Regions from separate parts of the Buttiauxella sp. AC038 genome, predicted to be linked through region 1. Evidence: predicted binding sites of a transcription regulator. Region 1 holds the regulator's gene; each other region holds the start of a gene.

Region 1 (5,469 bases):
CGTTACGCAGCATTACTTCGGCATCAAAGCTTTGCACCAGTTCGAACAGTTTCATTGCTGGGCGCGCGTGCATGCCCAGTTTGTTGGTGATCTCAACGGTCTGTTTTACTGTCATGTTTTGCGTTTTTCCAGCGTACGGTGACGGGATTGCACATTTTTCCCGCGCGAACGGAAATAGTCTGCCAGTTGTTCAGCAATATAAACTGAACGGTGTTTACCGCCTGTACAACCAATTGCCACAGTCAAATAGCTGCGGTTATTGGTTTCCAGCATCGGTAACCACTGCTCAAGATAACTGCGTGTCTGGTAGATAAAATTGTGCACTTCGGTGTGACGGTCAAGGAACGCAGCGACAGGTCTGTCGAGACCAGTCATCGGACGAAGCTTCGGATCCCAATGCGGGTTTGGCAGGAAGCGTACGTCGAATACGTAGTCAGCATCGATTGGAATACCGTGTTTAAAGCCGAAGGACTCGAACACCATAGTCAATTCGCGTTCACGTTTGCCGAGCAGGCGCGTACGCAACATTTCCGCAAGTTCGTGCACTGACATTTCAGAGGTATCGATAATCAGATCAGCTCTGGATTTCAGTGGTTCCAGCAGGTCACTTTCTTCATCAATTGCACTTTCTAACGAAAGATTTTTGTTGGAAAGTGGATGCAATCGACGCGTGTCGCTATAACGACGGATCAGCGTATTGCGATCGGCGTCGAGGAATAATAATTGTGGCGAAAATGAGTCAGGCAGATTACTCATCGCCTGTTCAAAAATTTCCGGGTTTTCCGGCATGTTACGCACGTCGATGCTCACTGCCGCAGAAATTTTTCGCTCTGCGAGAGTTTTGGCAAGATCAGGTAACAGCACCACTGGTAGATTATCTACGCAGTAGAATCCCATATCTTCTAGTGCACGCAAGGCTACAGACTTCCCTGAACCAGAGCGGCCGCTGACGATCATCAGCACCATTTTTTCACTCCCCCAACTTCTCTTGCTGTGATGTCAACACAATCACAGCCAGATTATTCACTTTCACTACCATGTTCTGTTTCGGTAATGATCTGATAAAGCTCTTCATCGCTTTGCGCAGAACGCAGGCGTCGACAAATTGTTTTGTCTGCCAGACGCTTTGCCACCAGAGATAATGTGTGCAAATGCGTTTTTGTTTGATCCGCCGGTACAAGCAGCGCAAACATGAGGTCTACCGGCTGGTTATCAATCGCATCAAATGCGATAGGGGTCTCCAGTTTAATAAACACCCCAACCGCGCGGGTGGTATCTTCTTCCAGCTTCCCATGAGGTATAGCGATACCGTTACCGATACCGGTACTCCCCATACGTTCGCGCGTCAGCACGGCTTCAAAAACCACTTGTGGTGGCAGGCCGAGTTGCTTTGCTGCCAGCTCACTGATGATTTCCAGTGCACGTTTTTTACTCTGGCAATGTACGTTGGTACGAGTACATTCCTTGTTCAGGACATTACTAAGTTGTAGAGCAGAATCGTTGTTCATCATAAGTTCACCTAAGCACCCTGTTATGCTAACGGCCCGTTAAGTAACGAGCCGTCTATGCTGGAACAGTTGCCCGGATTATCAGTGTTGTTTTAGTTTATCTTTATGTTTGGTTAACTGGCGCGCCAGTTTATCAATTAAGCCATCAATTGCCGCATACATATCCTGGCCATCAGAGCTTGCATGGATTTCACCACCATTCACATGAAGCGTTGCATCGGCAATATGCGTGACCTTTTCAACCTTTAACACAATGTAGACCTGGTTAATTCTATCGAAGTACTGCTCCAGTTTGGCAAACTTCGTACTCACAAAATCGCGCAGTGCGTCAGTGATTTCGACGTTTTGTCCTGTAATGTTGAGCTGCATAGTGTCTTCCTTATCGGTTAAGTCATACCAGCTGTTTACGCTGATTTGACGGTGGTATGGATAAAGACTCTCGGTACTTCGCAACAGTGCGGCGTGCCACCATGATCCCCTGATCGGATAGCATAGTCGTTAACTTGCTATCACTCAGAGGTTTCGCAGGGTTTTCCGCAGCAATTAATTTCTTCACCAGTGCCCGAATCGCCGTAGATGAGGCCTCGCCTCCGCCTTCGGTATTCACATGGCTTGAGAAGAAATACTTCAATTCAAAAATGCCGCGTGGACTGTGCAAATATTTTTGCGTGGTCACACGGGAAATAGTCGATTCATGCATTTCGACTACTTGGGCGATATCAGCAAGAACCATCGGTTTCATGTGCTCTTCGCCGTGCTCAAAAAAACCTTGTTGCTGCTCAACGATACAGCGACTGACGCGCAGCAGCGTATCGTTGCGACTTTCAAGACTTTTAATCAACCACTTCGCTTCTTGCAGGTTACTGCGAATAAATTGTGAGTCGCTGTCATTGCGGGCATTGGTACCCATTGCAGCGTACTGCTGATTAATTTTAAGGCGTGGAATGCTGTCGGCGTTTAATTCTACCGTCCAGCGCCCCTGAATCTTTTTGACCAGAATATCGGGAATGACATATTCGGGTTCACTGGTTTGAATCGATTGGCCTGGGCGTGGATCCAGAGACTGAATCAGGCACATTGCCTCTTTCAGAACTTCTTCTTTCAGGCGAGTGACGCGCATCAGGCTACGGAAATCATGGTTGGCCAGTAGATCCAGATGATCGCTGACAATCAGTCGTGCCTCGGTCAGCCACGGTGTTTCTCTGGCGTACTGAGAAAGTTGGATGAGCAAGCAATCGCGGAGATCGCGTGCGGCAACGCCAACAGGATCAAAACGCTGGACGCGTTTAAGTACCGCTTCTACTTCGTCGATCGTGATTTCTTCATCGCCCATGCTTTCCAGAATTTCTTCCAGCGAAACCGTGAGATAACCCATCTCATCGACAGCATCGACAATAGATGTCGCAATGGCAGTATCGGTATCAGAGAACGGAGTGAGATCGACCTGCCACATCAGGTAATCCTGAAGTGACTGGGTAGTTTCCCCTTGATAAACCGGCAGCTCGTCATCACTGTAATCAGAGCCTGTTCCTGATGGCGTGCCCGCGGTGTAGATCTCGTCCCAGCTGGTATCTAACGGCAATTCGTCAGGCATCTCTTTTTGTTCGAGAGCTTCACGGGTATCTAACGCTTCGTTTTCACGAACTTCCTGAGTTTCAATTTCTTCATGCAGATCGGTTTGCTCAAGCAGTGGGTTACTTTCCAGGGCTTGTTGGAGTTCTTGCTGAAGCTCTAACGTTGACAACTGCAACAGGCGGATTGCCTGCTGTAACTGTGGAGTCATAGCAAGTTGTTGGCTAAGCCGTAATTGCAAACCTTGCTTCATATTCAGAGCGAGCTTCCTCAGGTATATACCCGGCATACTTCGAGTTGCCCGAACGTGGGCAACTCGAATTACCCAGAGTATTAATAATTATACTTCCTACCCTATCAGAGTCTGAACTCTTCGCCCAGATAGACGCGCTTAACATGCTCATCTTCCAGGATTTCCGCAGGCGTGCCATGGGCAATTAACTGGCCCTGGCTTACGATGTAGGCTCGTTCACACACGGCCAACGTTTCGCGTACGTTATGGTCAGTAATCAGCACACCAAGCCCGCTATCGCGCAAGTGCTCGATAATCCGCTTGATGTCGATGACGGAGATTGGGTCAACACCTGCAAAAGGTTCGTCCAAAAGAATAAATTTCGGGTTTGCAGCCAGAGCGCGGGCAATTTCAACACGACGGCGCTCACCACCAGACAGAGACTGCCCGAGGTTATTGCGCAGATGCTCAATGTGAAACTCTTCCATCAACTCATTCGCACGGTCTTCACGCTGCTCAGCGCTGAGGTCATCACGAATTTGCAGGACAGCCATCAAGTTATCGAACACGCTTAAGCGACGGAAAATTGACGCTTCTTGCGGTAAATACCCAATCCCGCGACGGGCACGAGCATGAAGCGGCAGAAGACTAATGTCTTCATCATCAATAATGATGTTCCCTGCATCACGCGGCACAATGCCAACAACCATGTAAAAAGTCGTGGTTTTGCCTGCACCGTTAGGGCCAAGTAAACCGACAATTTCACCTGATTTAACGGTCAGGCTGACGTCTTCAACAACGCGGCGGCCTTTGTAGGCTTTGGCGAGATGTTTTGCAATTAAAGTAGCCATAACGAATTAGTTACTCTTTTTCGGGGCTGGCGCCGGAGCCTGGCCGTCTTTTTTCTGCAATTGAGAAGGGACCAGAACTGTGGTGACACGTTTCCCTTTTTCGCTAAAGGCCTGCATTTTCTGCTCTTTAACCAAATAGGTAATTTTGTCGCCTTTAATATTGCTGTCGACCTGCTCAAGATAGGCATTGCCAGTCAGTACGACAAAATCGTTCTGCAACTCATAGTGCATGGTCGCTGAGTGGCCACTAACGGGTTTACCACTATCTTGCATCTGATAGAACGTGGCTGGATTACCGTAGCCATCAATGATTTCTTTACCTTGCTCACCGCCCGGACGGGTCACAACCACTTTATCAGCGTTAATTTTGATACTGCCTTGCGTCACGATCACATTGCCGGTGAAGGTGGCGACGTTGCCTTGCATATCCAGCGACTGTTGGTCAGATTCAATGTGAATCGGCTGATCGGTATCACCGGTCAGCGCAAATGCCGAAAAACTGGCGGCTAAAAGCGTACTAGTCAGTACTAAATTACGGCTGAGTTTGTTTATTCTGGATTTCATAGGATGTTCTAACCTTTTCAATCAGCTCGGCATTTTTGCTGCGTAAGTTTCCACGCATTTTGAGGCCGGTAGAGTTAAAGCTGGTTCCGTACAAGGTTACCTGGTCATCAGACGCAACATCCTGAGTGACTAAATTAACCTGCGCATTGTCCGTGGTAATTTTGCGTAGCTGTGAATCTGGTGTCAGGGCTGTCAGCACCACATTTCCGTACAAATACAGCATCCGATCGTTAGTCAGTTTGGCGCGATCTGCCCGTAATGACCAGGTTGCTACTTTGTTTTCGTCATACTGTGTCATCACCGGATTGGTGAACCATGAAACAGCAGTGTCGGAAAAGTATTCAACGTGTTCTGCGACCAGCCGGTAATTTAAAGCCCCTTCAGGACTGTAGGCGAGGGTCGTAGAATGTTCACTTTTATAGGTCGGCTCGTTACTGTTCACTGTTTGTGGTGCAACAGTGTCTTTATCGACCAGATTTACACCAATCAATACCAGTGCCAGCAATGAAAGCAGGATGATAACCCAACGTCTGGTCTTACTCATATAGATAGCCCTTTGGCCTCATCAAGCTTTCCTTGGGCCAGTAAAAGGAGATCGCAGACTTCGCGTACTGCTCCTCGTCCGCCAGCAATACGTGTAACGTAGTCTGCACGAGGAATAAGTAAAGGATGAGCGTCCGCTACCGCGACACTCAAACCTACTTTAGCCATTACAGGCCAGTCGATTAAATCATCCCCGACA
Region 2 (5,469 bases), 3.4 Mb from region 1:
TGCGCATATTTTGTGTACTTCACTGGAGTCCATTACTCATAGTGCTACATTAGGTAAGCCAGACCGTCAGGGCATTCATGGTTTTAACGCTTGGTATACCACTCCACCGATACCCGATTTTCAACGCAAGATGGTATATATCGGCAAAAAGCCTCATCTTGCATTAATTGACCCAATGTCATTTATTGATGTTCTCCCCTTTGGTAGTTACACGTTAAATATTGCGATGATTGGGCTGCATAATAATCAGATCATTGCCAGCAACAGCCGATATATCCCCGAGACATGGCACGAAGCGCTGAAACAAGGTACGGACGAATTTCAAAGCAACAACAATTTCTACGTGATTCGTCGGGATAATAATCTTGGTCTGGCCATGATTGCCTGGGCGTCAATGGAACCCCTGACGACCGCCTGGTATCAGCAATTGTTTATCTGGCTGCCTGTGGGCTTAATTATAAGCCTCGCTGCAGGTGGACTCTTGATTAGTATTTTGCGTCGATTGTTATCACCTCGAAACAGGCTGATGGATGCTATTAAAAACAATGAATTTAGCGTGGTTTATCAACCTATTGTTCATCTTCAAAGTGGCGAGATTGTCGGTGCGGAAGCCTTAATTCGTTGGCAGCAACAAGATGGCTCAATGTTAAACCCGGATATGTTTATCCCACTGGCGGAGCAAACCGGGTTGGTAACACAATTAACAGAGCAGGTCATTAAGCGCATTTTTCTTGAGTTGGGCGACTGGTTAAGCAAGCATCCTCATCATCATATTTCTGTGAACATGGGTGTTCAGGATGCGCGTAGCCTGCATATTCTTGATATCACTCGTCCGTACCTGGCACGTTATTCAGTTAATCCAAAACAGATAGCATTTGAGATTACTGAACGTGGCTTTTCTGACCCGAAAATTACAGCACCGATTATTGCGCAATATCGAAAGGCCGGGCACGCCATCTATATTGATGATTTTGGAACCGGTTATTCCAGCCTGAGTTATTTACAAGATCTGGATGTAGATATCCTTAAAATAGATAAATCATTCGTCGATGCTCTCGAATATAAAAATGTCACTCCACATATTATTGAAATGGCAAAGGCTCTGGGTATTTTGATGGTGGCCGAAGGCATTGAAACCCCCAGTCAGGCGGCATGGTTGCGTAAACAGGGTGTGCAGTACGGACAGGGCTGGTTCTTCAGTAAAGCCCTGCCTAAAAATGAATTTATCGAGTGGGTAGCAGGCTCTTGTGCCAGGAAATCAAAAATTCCCTGAAAACACTACTTCACACCAAGACGTTTCGCCAGGCGGTGTAAATTAGCGACATCTAGTTGCAACTGCCGGGCACTCGCAGCCCAATTCCCCGCATTAGCCTCCAGCGTGCTGATAATAATCCGCCGCTGGAAATCATCAGTTGCCGTCCGCAAGTTATCGACCTCAGCCACGCGGGCTACAGCTGTACTTGCAGGTTTAGCCTCAACATCCATCAGTTGAAAATGCTGCGGTTCCAGCCAGATTTCTCCATCCGGTTTACCGGAGCGTGCAAGCACAGTGGCGCGATAAAGAGCATGCTCCAGCTCGCGAATATTTCCGGGCCAGTCGTATCGACGCAGTAATTCCCGAGCGCCATCCGTTAAGGCGACCTGTTTCAGCCCCATTTTTACGCGGCTTTGCTCACAGAAGAACCCAGCCAATAGAGTGATGTCATCGCCACGCTCGCGTAGCGGTGGAACGTGCAGTGGGAAGACGCTTAAACGGTGGAATAGATCGGCACGAAAATCACCTGCTAGTACGTGCTGCTTTAAGTCACGATTGGTCGCCGCCAGCACCCGCACATTTACCCTTTGGCTGCTGTCATCGCCCACACGCTGAATATCGCCATACTGTAAAACTCGCAACAATTTTGCCTGTAGCGTTAATGGCAGTTCCCCTATTTCATCGAGGAATAGCGTGCCGTTATCCGCCATTTCAAATTTGCCGGTTCGATGATGAATTGCCCCGGTAAATGCCCCCTTTACGTGACCAAACAGTTCACTTTCCGCCACGCTTTCCGGTAATGCCGCACAGTTGAGATACACCAGCGGATTTGCGGCACGTACCGACCCACTGTGAATAGCACGCGCCACCAGCTCTTTCCCAACACCCGTTTCCCCAGTTATCAGCACATTCAGGTCAGAACCGGCGACAATTTCTATCTCTTTCTTAAGCTGCATAATCCCTGCAGACAAGCCCACCATCTCGGCACTGCTGGTTTTGCTCGTAATGGGAGTGGAGACAACAGCAGGCGTTTGGTTTTCAAGCTGTTCCATCAACAAGGCATTATTCAGTGCCCCTGCGGCCAACACGCTAATTAAGCGCAATTCTTCATCGCTGAAATGATCGAACTGCAAAGGGTCCATACCATCCACGGTTAATGCACCTATCAGGTTCTGATCGGCAAATAGTGGTAACCCAAGACAGGCATGAACTTTTAAGTCGGTGTGGTCAGGAATGAGTCCATCATAAGGATCGGGCAATTCACTTTCTGCCGGGAAGCGCACCACGTCCCCTGCCCGTGCTATTGCTTCCAGGCGAGGATGGGCATCTAAATCAAAACGTCGACCAAGCACATCTTGCGCCAGCCCATCAATTGCCAGCGGGCGAAACTGCCGCGCTTCATAACGCAGTAGCGCCGTGGCATCTCCCCCTAAAAGTTGGCGCAAAGTGCGAATTAAACGAGCAAAGCGATCCTGATGAGAAATGCCGCTTTGCAGGTCAATGGCAATGTTGGCAAGGGAGGTAATTGAAAGGCTCATAAGCGGCTCCAGAGGACGATTCTCGCTAACTTAGCCCTTGATAGTCAAAAAGACAATTCAATTGTCAAAAAGACTAATATTATAATTGTCATTTTGACAATGAAAAGTTAAAAAAAACAAATATATTCATATTAATCAATATTATAAAAAGTTGGCACGCCATTTGTAATAACTCAAATACGAGCACCGTTTTTTCATTCTTTTTGAGGTACTGACAAATGGCAATTCAGGTTAAAAACAACATTCAATGGGTTGGTCAACGTGACTGGGAAGTGCGTGATTTTCACGGCACCGAATACAAAACGCTGAAAGGCAGTAGCTACAACAGCTATCTGATCCGTGAAGAGAAAACGGTACTCATCGACACTGTTGACCATAAATTCAGCCGTGAGTTTGTGCAGAACCTGGCTGCCGAAATTGACCTGAATAGCCTCGATTACATCATCATCAATCACGCTGAAGAAGACCATGCGGGCGCGCTGACGGAATTGATGTCACGCATTCCCAACACACCGATTTACTGTACCGCCAACGGCGTGGACTCCATCAACGGCCACCACCATCACCCGGAGTGGAATTTCCACGTAGTGAAAACTGGCGATAGCCTGGACATCGGCAACGGCAAGCAACTGATTTTCGTTGAAACACCTATGCTGCACTGGCCTGACAGCATGATGACTTACATGACCGGTGACGCAGTGCTATTTAGTAACGATGCTTTTGGCCAACACTATTGTGATGAGCATCTGTTTAACGATGAAGTCGATCAGGCCGAGCTATTTGAACAATGCCAGCGCTACTACGCCAACATTCTGACCCCGTTTAGCCGCCTGGTCACTCCCAAAATCACCGAAATTCTCGGCTTCAATCTGCCGGTAGATATGATTGCGACGTCTCACGGTGTGGTATGGCGCGATAACCCAACACAAATCGTGGAGTTGTACTTAAAGTGGGCGGCTGATTATCAAGAAGATCGCATCACGATTTTCTACGACACCATGTCCAACAACACCCGTATGATGGCGGATGCTATTGCCCAAGGGATCAACGAAGTCGATCCGCGCGTGGCGGTGAAAATTTTCAACGTTGCCCGCCATGATAAAAACGAGATCCTCACTAATGTGTTCCGCTCCAAGGGAGTGCTGGCAGGAACATCCACGATGAATAACGTGATGATGCCGAAAATTGCAGGCCTGGTTGAGGAGATGACCGGCCTGCGTTTTCGTAATAAACGCGCCAGCGCATTCGGTTCCCATGGCTGGAGTGGCGGTGCAGTAGACCGACTCTCTACCCGCTTGCAGGATGCCGGTTTTGAAATGTCACTAAGCCTAAAAGCGAAATGGCGCCCGGATATCGATGCGCTCGCAATCTGTCGTGAACACGGTCGCGAAATTGCCCGCCAGTGGGCGTTAACGCCGCTCGCTTCTGCGCCCTTTGTAGCACCGCAAGAAAGCATGGTTGAAAAGCCAGCCTGCGCCGATTTAGGCCCACAAATGCAATGCAGTGTTTGTCAGTGGATTTACGACCCACAAACCGGCGAACCGATGCAGGATGTCGCGCCAGGAACGCCGTGGAGCGAAGTGCCGGACAGCTTCCTGTGCCCTGAATGCTCGCTTGGGAAAGACGTATTTGATGTGCTGGCAACGGAGGCAAAATGAAGCATGGCATTGTGATTATCGGTTCGGGCTTTGCCGCCCGCCAGCTGGTGAAAAATATCCGCAAACATGACGCGCAGGTACCTGTGCGCATGATTGCCGCCGACAGCATGGACGAATACAACAAGCCCGATCTCAGCCATGTTATCAGCCTGAATCAGCGAGCTTGCGACCTCACGCGGCAACATGCCGGTGAATTTGCTGAACAGTTTGACCTGACGCTAAACGCCAACAGTTGGGTGTCAGGTATCGACACTCGCGAACGCCTGGTGAAATGCGGTGACCAGCAATGGCAGTACGACAAACTGGTGCTGGCAACGGGTTCCCGCGCCCTCCTGCCGCCAATTGAAGGCAAAGAGCTGATGCTGACGCTCAACAGCCAGCAGGAATATCTGGCCTGTGAATCAACGCTGCGCGAGGCTAAACGCGTGATGATTCTGGGCGGCGGTTTGATTGGCACCGAACTGGCGATGGATTTTTGCCGCGCTGGGAAGCAGGTGATTCTGGTGGATAACGCCGCCAGCCTGCTCGCCTCGTTGATGCCTGCGGAGGTTAGCAGCCGTTTGCAGCAGCGCCTGAACCAAATGGGCGTCGAACTGTTGTTTAATCAGCGGCTTGAATCACTCAGCCAAACACCACAGGGAATTCATGCGGCATTGAGCAACGGGCGAATAGTCACCGTGGATGCCGTGGTAGCGGCGATTGGCCTGCGTCCAAACGTCGACCTGGCGCAGCACGCCGGGCTGGCGGTAAACCGTGGGATTCAGGTGAACCGCCAGTTGCAGACATCTGACGCGAATATTTATGCCCTCGGTGATTGCGCGGAAATCGACGGCAAAGTGCTGCCGTTCCTGCAACCGATTCAGTTCAGCGCCATGACGCTTGCCAAAAATCTGCTGGGAGCCGCCGACGGCCTGAATCTCCCCGCGATGCTGGTAAAAGTGAAAACGCCGGAGTTGCCGCTACATCTGGCGGGTGAAACGCAACGCCATGATTTGGCCTGGCAAATCAGCACCGAGCA
Region 3 (5,469 bases), 1.3 Mb from region 1:
GTTTGATGTACAGCACCAGTAAAACCACCAGCACCAGAATGGCGTAGATGAATATAAACTTCAGATTCGGGTTATAGGTGAGATGGAAGAACTCGTGGAAAGGCACGCCACCTTCTTCTTTGGCACGCCGTCCAAACTCAAGGCCAAACAGCGTCGGTGGTGGCGCTGAAATGCCGTTAGGGCCGCCGGTAAACGTCAGCCAGTTATTCAGCACCAGGCGGATAATCTCCCCGAAGCCGAGGGTCACGATCGCCAGATAATCGCCGTGCATGCGCAAAACCGGGAAACCGAGTAAAGCCCCCGCTGCCGCTGCCATCAGCGCCGAAAGCGGCAACATCGACCAGAACCCCAGCCCGAGATACTGGTAACCCAGCGCCAACCCATACGCGCCAATGGCGTAGAAGGCGACATATCCCAGATCCAGCAAACCTGCGAGCCCAACAACAATGTTTAACCCAAGGCCGAGCAGCACATAGATAAGCCCGAGGATCGCCACCGTCAGCACATATTTGGTCGCCACAAACGGGAAGCAAATCGCCAGCGCTATCACCAGTGGAATTATCCAGCGCATGCGGCTTTTGTATTCTGGCGGGCGCACATACACGCCTGAGTTATCCGTTTCAAAACGGCTTAAAAAACGCATTCCGGTAGAGGTGGTAAAAAAAGCACTCAGCAAAAATCGGCCGACCATCACCACCGCGATAATCGCCACCAGCCGCTGGCCTTCGAAGTTAAAGCTGTAGCCATCGAGCACCACGCCAACTATCGGGCCAAAAACAATTAACGCCACTAACCCTGCAAAAACCGCATCCAGCAGGCAACGTTTTAGGGAAAAGCCTTCATGCAAAGCCGTTTCAGATGTCATGTTTTGCTCCCTCACACTTTGGCAACGATAGGTCGGCCAAGCAGCCCCTGAGGACGGAAAATGAGGATCACGACCAGCAACCCAAACGAGAACACATCTTTGTAATCAGAATTCACCATGCCCGAGAATTGCGCCTCGGCAATGCCAAGAATCAGCCCGCCAAGCATTGCGCCGGGTAATGAACCAATCCCGCCCAGTACCGCCGCCGTGAAGGCTTTAATGCCAATAATAAAACCGGCGTAAAAATCGAAAGTGCCGTAGTTCATGGTGATCAGCACCCCGGCAAGCCCGGCCATCGAGGCGCCAATCACAAACACTATGGAGATAATGCGGTCGGTGTTAATCCCCAATATCGAGGCCATTTTGCGGTCTTGCTGCACGGCCCGGCACATGCGCCCCAGTTTGGTATTGCCGATAATCCAGGTGAGCAGCAACATGCCAGCAAACGAGGCAATCAAAATGAACACTTTGGTGTAAGTGATTTGCACAAAACCATCGCCAATATGGAAACGGAACACACCATCAAGCATGGTTGGGATCCCCTGCTGGCGCGGCCCCTGACTGATTTGTGCGTAGTTTTGCAGGATTAGCGACATACCGATGGCGGAAATCAGCGGCGCTAAACGTGTGGAGTTGCGCAGCGGTTTATAGGCGATGCGCTCAATAGTCCAGCCGTAAACGCCCGTTACCACAATGGTGAACACCAGCGTGCCGAGAATGAGTAAAGGAAACGACTGCAAACCAAAGTACGACAACAGCGCAAGCCCGATGGCGCACAGATATGCGGAGATCATATACACTTCGCCGTGAGCGAAGTTAATCATGCCAATAATGCCGTAAACCATGGTGTAGCCAATGGCTATCAACCCGTAGACGGAACCTAGCGTTACGCCATTGATCAATTGTTGCAGGAAGAATGCGTCCATAGATAGGCAATCTCTTTTGTGACTGCGCCGATAACGACGCAGCCAGAATTAATAAGGCGTAATTGTTGCAGCCAGTTTGGACACGGCCTGCGCGGAAGAACCGGAGCGTACATGAAGTACGTGAGGATTCTGAGCACAGCCCGGGTTCAAAATGGCAAATAAAATAGCCTTACTGAACCTCTTTGTATTTGCCCTTATCATCCCACTGATAAACCACGTAATCGGACACTTTCAGGTCGCCTTTATCATCCCAGGCTTTTTTGCCCATCACGGTATCCACCGGGTTTGCTTTTAGCCAGGCACTGGCTTTGGCTGAATCTGTGCCGCCAGTGGCTTTAAATGCCGCAGCAATCGCCTGAACAGAAGCGTAGGAATAGAGGGTGTAACCTTCCGGTTCAAATTTACTGGCGCGGAATTTGTCGATTACCGCTTTGCCATCAGGGATTAAGCGAGGATCTTTACCGAAGGTCATGTAAATACCATTGGTGTATTGTGGGCCGCCTGCCGCAGTCACCATCTCTTCATTCACGATGCAGTCGCCGGAGAAGAATTTCGCCTGCACGCCCTGCTCACGCATCTGGCGCACCAGCGGCCCCGCTTCCGGGTGGCAACCGCCGAAGAACACCACGTCTGGTTTTTGCGCACCGATTTTGGTGACCAGTGCGTTAAAGTCTTTTTCACCGCGCGACAAGCCTTCGTACATCACATCATTGACGCCGCGTTTTGCGAGTGCCGTTTTGGTGGCATCTGCAAGCCCCTGCCCGTAAGTGTCTTTATCGTGAATAATCACCACACGTTTGGCTTTGAGCTTATCGATAATGAAATCGCTGGCGACCTTCCCTTGCTGGTCATCACGCCCGCACATGCGGAACATATCGCTCATCTTGCGCTCGGTGATAAGCGGGTTGGTCGACCCCGGGGTGATAGCAAGAATACCCGCGTCGTTGTAAACCTCAGAGGCAGGCATGGTAGACGATGAACAGAAGTGGCCGACCACGGCTTTCACTTTATCCTGATCCACCAGACGGTTAGCTACGGAGACCGCTTGTTTAGGTTCGCAAGCGTCATCGCCCTGGACCAGTTTGATTTTTTCACCATTAATCCCACCAGCAGCATTAATATCTTCGGCGGCCTGAGTCGCGCCATGCCAGTACTGATCGCCATAGGTCGCGTTCGGCCCGGTAAACGGCCCTGCGACACCGATGACAATATCGGCATGGGCGGAAAACGCCGTTACCAGACAACCAGCCAACACCAGAGAAAGAGGACTTCTGATCAATTTCAGCGACATTTGTATGTTCCTTAGCAAATCAGCAAAGAGGTTTATGCAAAACGGTGTAAGAGCCATTTTCAAAAGCAAAAACGCGAACAAAATGCACTATCCAGTCAATTTCCTGTGGGTTACAGCGAGGTTTCCATACGGGGTTTCCTTACGATTTTCACGGCCTTGAACATTAAGCAAAATGGTTGCCAGATTTGGTTACCGGTTGCCTGGTTCAGACTTATTTGAGTATAGAGCGCCGTTTTAAGCGCTCCGGCACCTTGCAGTGAAATTACAGCGGGGATCACATCTGGTTAACAATAAAGCAGTGATGTACAAAATTCATACGCCTTTGCACCAATATAGTCCGCATATAAATGATGGTTAATATTCAGCAGAGAAATAGCTCGATGCGTGATTTGCATACACTGATTGCAGATAAGACAAATTCGCCTTAATACTCAACAAGTTGAACATAAAAAGAGCAAACGAAAAACTTTTTCGCGAACCCTTTGACATGCCCCTCCCGAATCGCTAATATGCGCCCCGTTAACCGATTCCTCTGTAGTTCAGTCGGTAGAACGGCGGACTGTTAATCCGTATGTCACTGGTTCGAGTCCAGTCAGAGGAGCCAAATTCGAGAGCCCGCTTAAGGAAACTTAAGCGGGCTTTTTTGTTTTTGTGGGTTTTGATAATTCTCTGGCAGCACTAACGGGCACATCCTGATGTACCTGTGTGCCAGGCTGATTGTGTTTTAAAAGACACCAGAGCAGTCATGCAGATACTACCCTTTCACACTGCTCCCTTTAAAACTGGCTTAACCAGAATAGAGAGGACGACTCAATGATCACGTTATGCAAAGCTTGCGGCACATCTTATGAGGCCAGCGGTTTCCATCCAGAACATTGCAAAATCTGCAAAGATGAACGCCAGTATCTGCCAGTAACGGGGCAGCAATGGGTCGATTGTGACAGCCTTTTTAGTTCACATACCAATTCGTGGAAACAACATGAAACCCACCTCTTCAGCATTCAAACCGTGCCTGAGTTTGCGATCGGTCAACGCGCTTTTCTTCTGAGAATGCCGGAGGGCAATATTCTGTGGGATTGCATTGCCACACTCGACGACGCAACAAAAACGCTGATTCATTCACTGGGCGGTCTCAAAGCTATCGCCATATCGCATCCTCATTTCTACAGCACCATGCAGGATTGGGCCGCCGAGTTTGAAGCCCCGATTTACCTTCATGCCAGCGATAGCAAGTGGATCATGCGCGACAGTCCATGGATTACACTTTGGGAAGGCGACACCCTTAAACTGGGCACAAACGTCACTGTATTACGACTCGGTGGGCACTTCGCCGGCAGCAGCGTCCTGCACTGGGCACAAGACGAAGGAATGCTGCTTTGTGGGGACACCGTTCAAGTCACCCCTGGCGCGGATGCGGTCTCCTTCATGTGGAGCTACCCGAATATGCTACCGCTGCCAGCAGTGACGGTCGGCAACATCATCAGCCAGCTGAGCGGCGTGAAATTTTCGAAACTCTATGGCGCGTTTGAAGGAAAGGAGATCGCAAAAAATGCCGATGAGATAGTGCGCCGTTCAGGCGAAAAGTATATTGCCTGCCTCAGTTAACGATGTAGCCAGATTCGAAAGCTGGTTTAAAAATCGTTGTTGGGAAATTCATCGGGTGCTTATCGTTAAACCTGGCGGGCGATGCAGAGTCCGGAAATGAAGACTCACTTCCGGATTTTGTTCCTGTGGGCAAAACTAGATTTCAAATGGGAATTTCATGCCCCATTCTTTACGCATATTATCCATGATTTTTAATACGGCGATTGTGTCTTGCGGTTTCATTACGTCACTTGCCGTTTTTCCCTGACGAATACAATTGTTGGTGTGCCTTAATTGATATTCAAAGCCATCGAAATCAAACGGGAAGTGATACTCTTTTTTATTGTCATTCTGGTAAACAGTAAAACCATTTGCCGCATGAGGTGTGTCGATAACAATATAGCCATTCTTACATTGAATAACCGCTTGCTGGCGCGACAACGCTTCTACCGATGAGCTTAGCAAAGCAACTTGCCCTTTTTCATACTGCATATAGTAGAAACTTGACAGGTCGACGCCACCTTCTGATAACACGGCATTGGACACCACGCGTTCAGGCTTATACCCCAACAGCATGCAGGTAATACCAATAACGTAAATTCCCACATCATAAAGTGCGCCCCCAGCCAATTCAGGGTTTATTTTACGATCATTTCTGCTTCCCGGCGGGTTAATACCAAAATCTGCGGCGATATTCACTACATCGCCCAGTTGACCACTGTTTAAAATTTTATGTATTTCAGCATATGCTGGTAAGAATTTCGTCCAGAATGCTTCCATAATAAACAAGCCATTATCAGATG

The links. Region 1 encodes sigma-54, which starts transcription at its own class of promoters, with help from an activator protein. Its sites were predicted from a motif close to GTTGGCACANNTTTCGCTNT; they were not measured.
Region 2: the regulator sigma-54 is predicted to act here: its motif matches at 2,944-2,963, upstream of norV (anaerobic nitric oxide reductase flavorubredoxin).
Region 3: the regulator sigma-54 is predicted to act here: its motif matches at 3,247-3,266, upstream of AC0IXI_RS08840 (branched-chain amino acid ABC transporter substrate-binding protein).

What each region holds. Positions count from the first base shown of each region.
Region 1 covers NZ_CEEDCQ010000001.1:514,449-519,917, forward strand. The annotation lists gene npr (PTS phosphocarrier protein NPr) at 1-115, opposite strand, end outside; gene rapZ (RNase adapter RapZ) at 112-966, opposite strand; gene ptsN (PTS IIA-like nitrogen regulatory protein PtsN) at 1,020-1,511, opposite strand; gene hpf (ribosome hibernation promoting factor) at 1,590-1,877, opposite strand; gene rpoN (RNA polymerase factor sigma-54) at 1,900-3,333, opposite strand; gene lptB (LPS export ABC transporter ATP-binding protein) at 3,438-4,163, opposite strand; gene lptA (lipopolysaccharide ABC transporter substrate-binding protein LptA) at 4,170-4,727, opposite strand; gene lptC (LPS export ABC transporter periplasmic protein LptC) at 4,696-5,271, opposite strand; gene kdsC (3-deoxy-manno-octulosonate-8-phosphatase KdsC) at 5,268-5,469, opposite strand, start outside.
Region 2 covers NZ_CEEDCQ010000001.1:3,905,313-3,910,781, forward strand. The annotation lists gene AC0IXI_RS18540 (EAL domain-containing protein) at 1-1,273, shown strand, start outside; gene norR (nitric oxide reductase transcriptional regulator NorR) at 1,279-2,793, opposite strand; gene norV (anaerobic nitric oxide reductase flavorubredoxin) at 3,012-4,451, shown strand; gene norW (NADH:flavorubredoxin reductase NorW) at 4,448-5,469, shown strand, end outside.
Region 3 covers NZ_CEEDCQ010000001.1:1,850,120-1,855,588, reverse strand. The annotation lists gene livM (high-affinity branched-chain amino acid ABC transporter permease LivM) at 1-865, opposite strand, end outside; gene AC0IXI_RS08845 (ABC transporter permease subunit) at 877-1,791, opposite strand; gene AC0IXI_RS08840 (branched-chain amino acid ABC transporter substrate-binding protein) at 1,961-3,082, opposite strand; tRNA gene AC0IXI_RS08835 (tRNA-Asn) at 3,611-3,686, shown strand; gene AC0IXI_RS08830 (MBL fold metallo-hydrolase) at 3,896-4,687, shown strand; gene AC0IXI_RS08825 (Gfo/Idh/MocA family protein) at 4,823-5,469, opposite strand, start outside.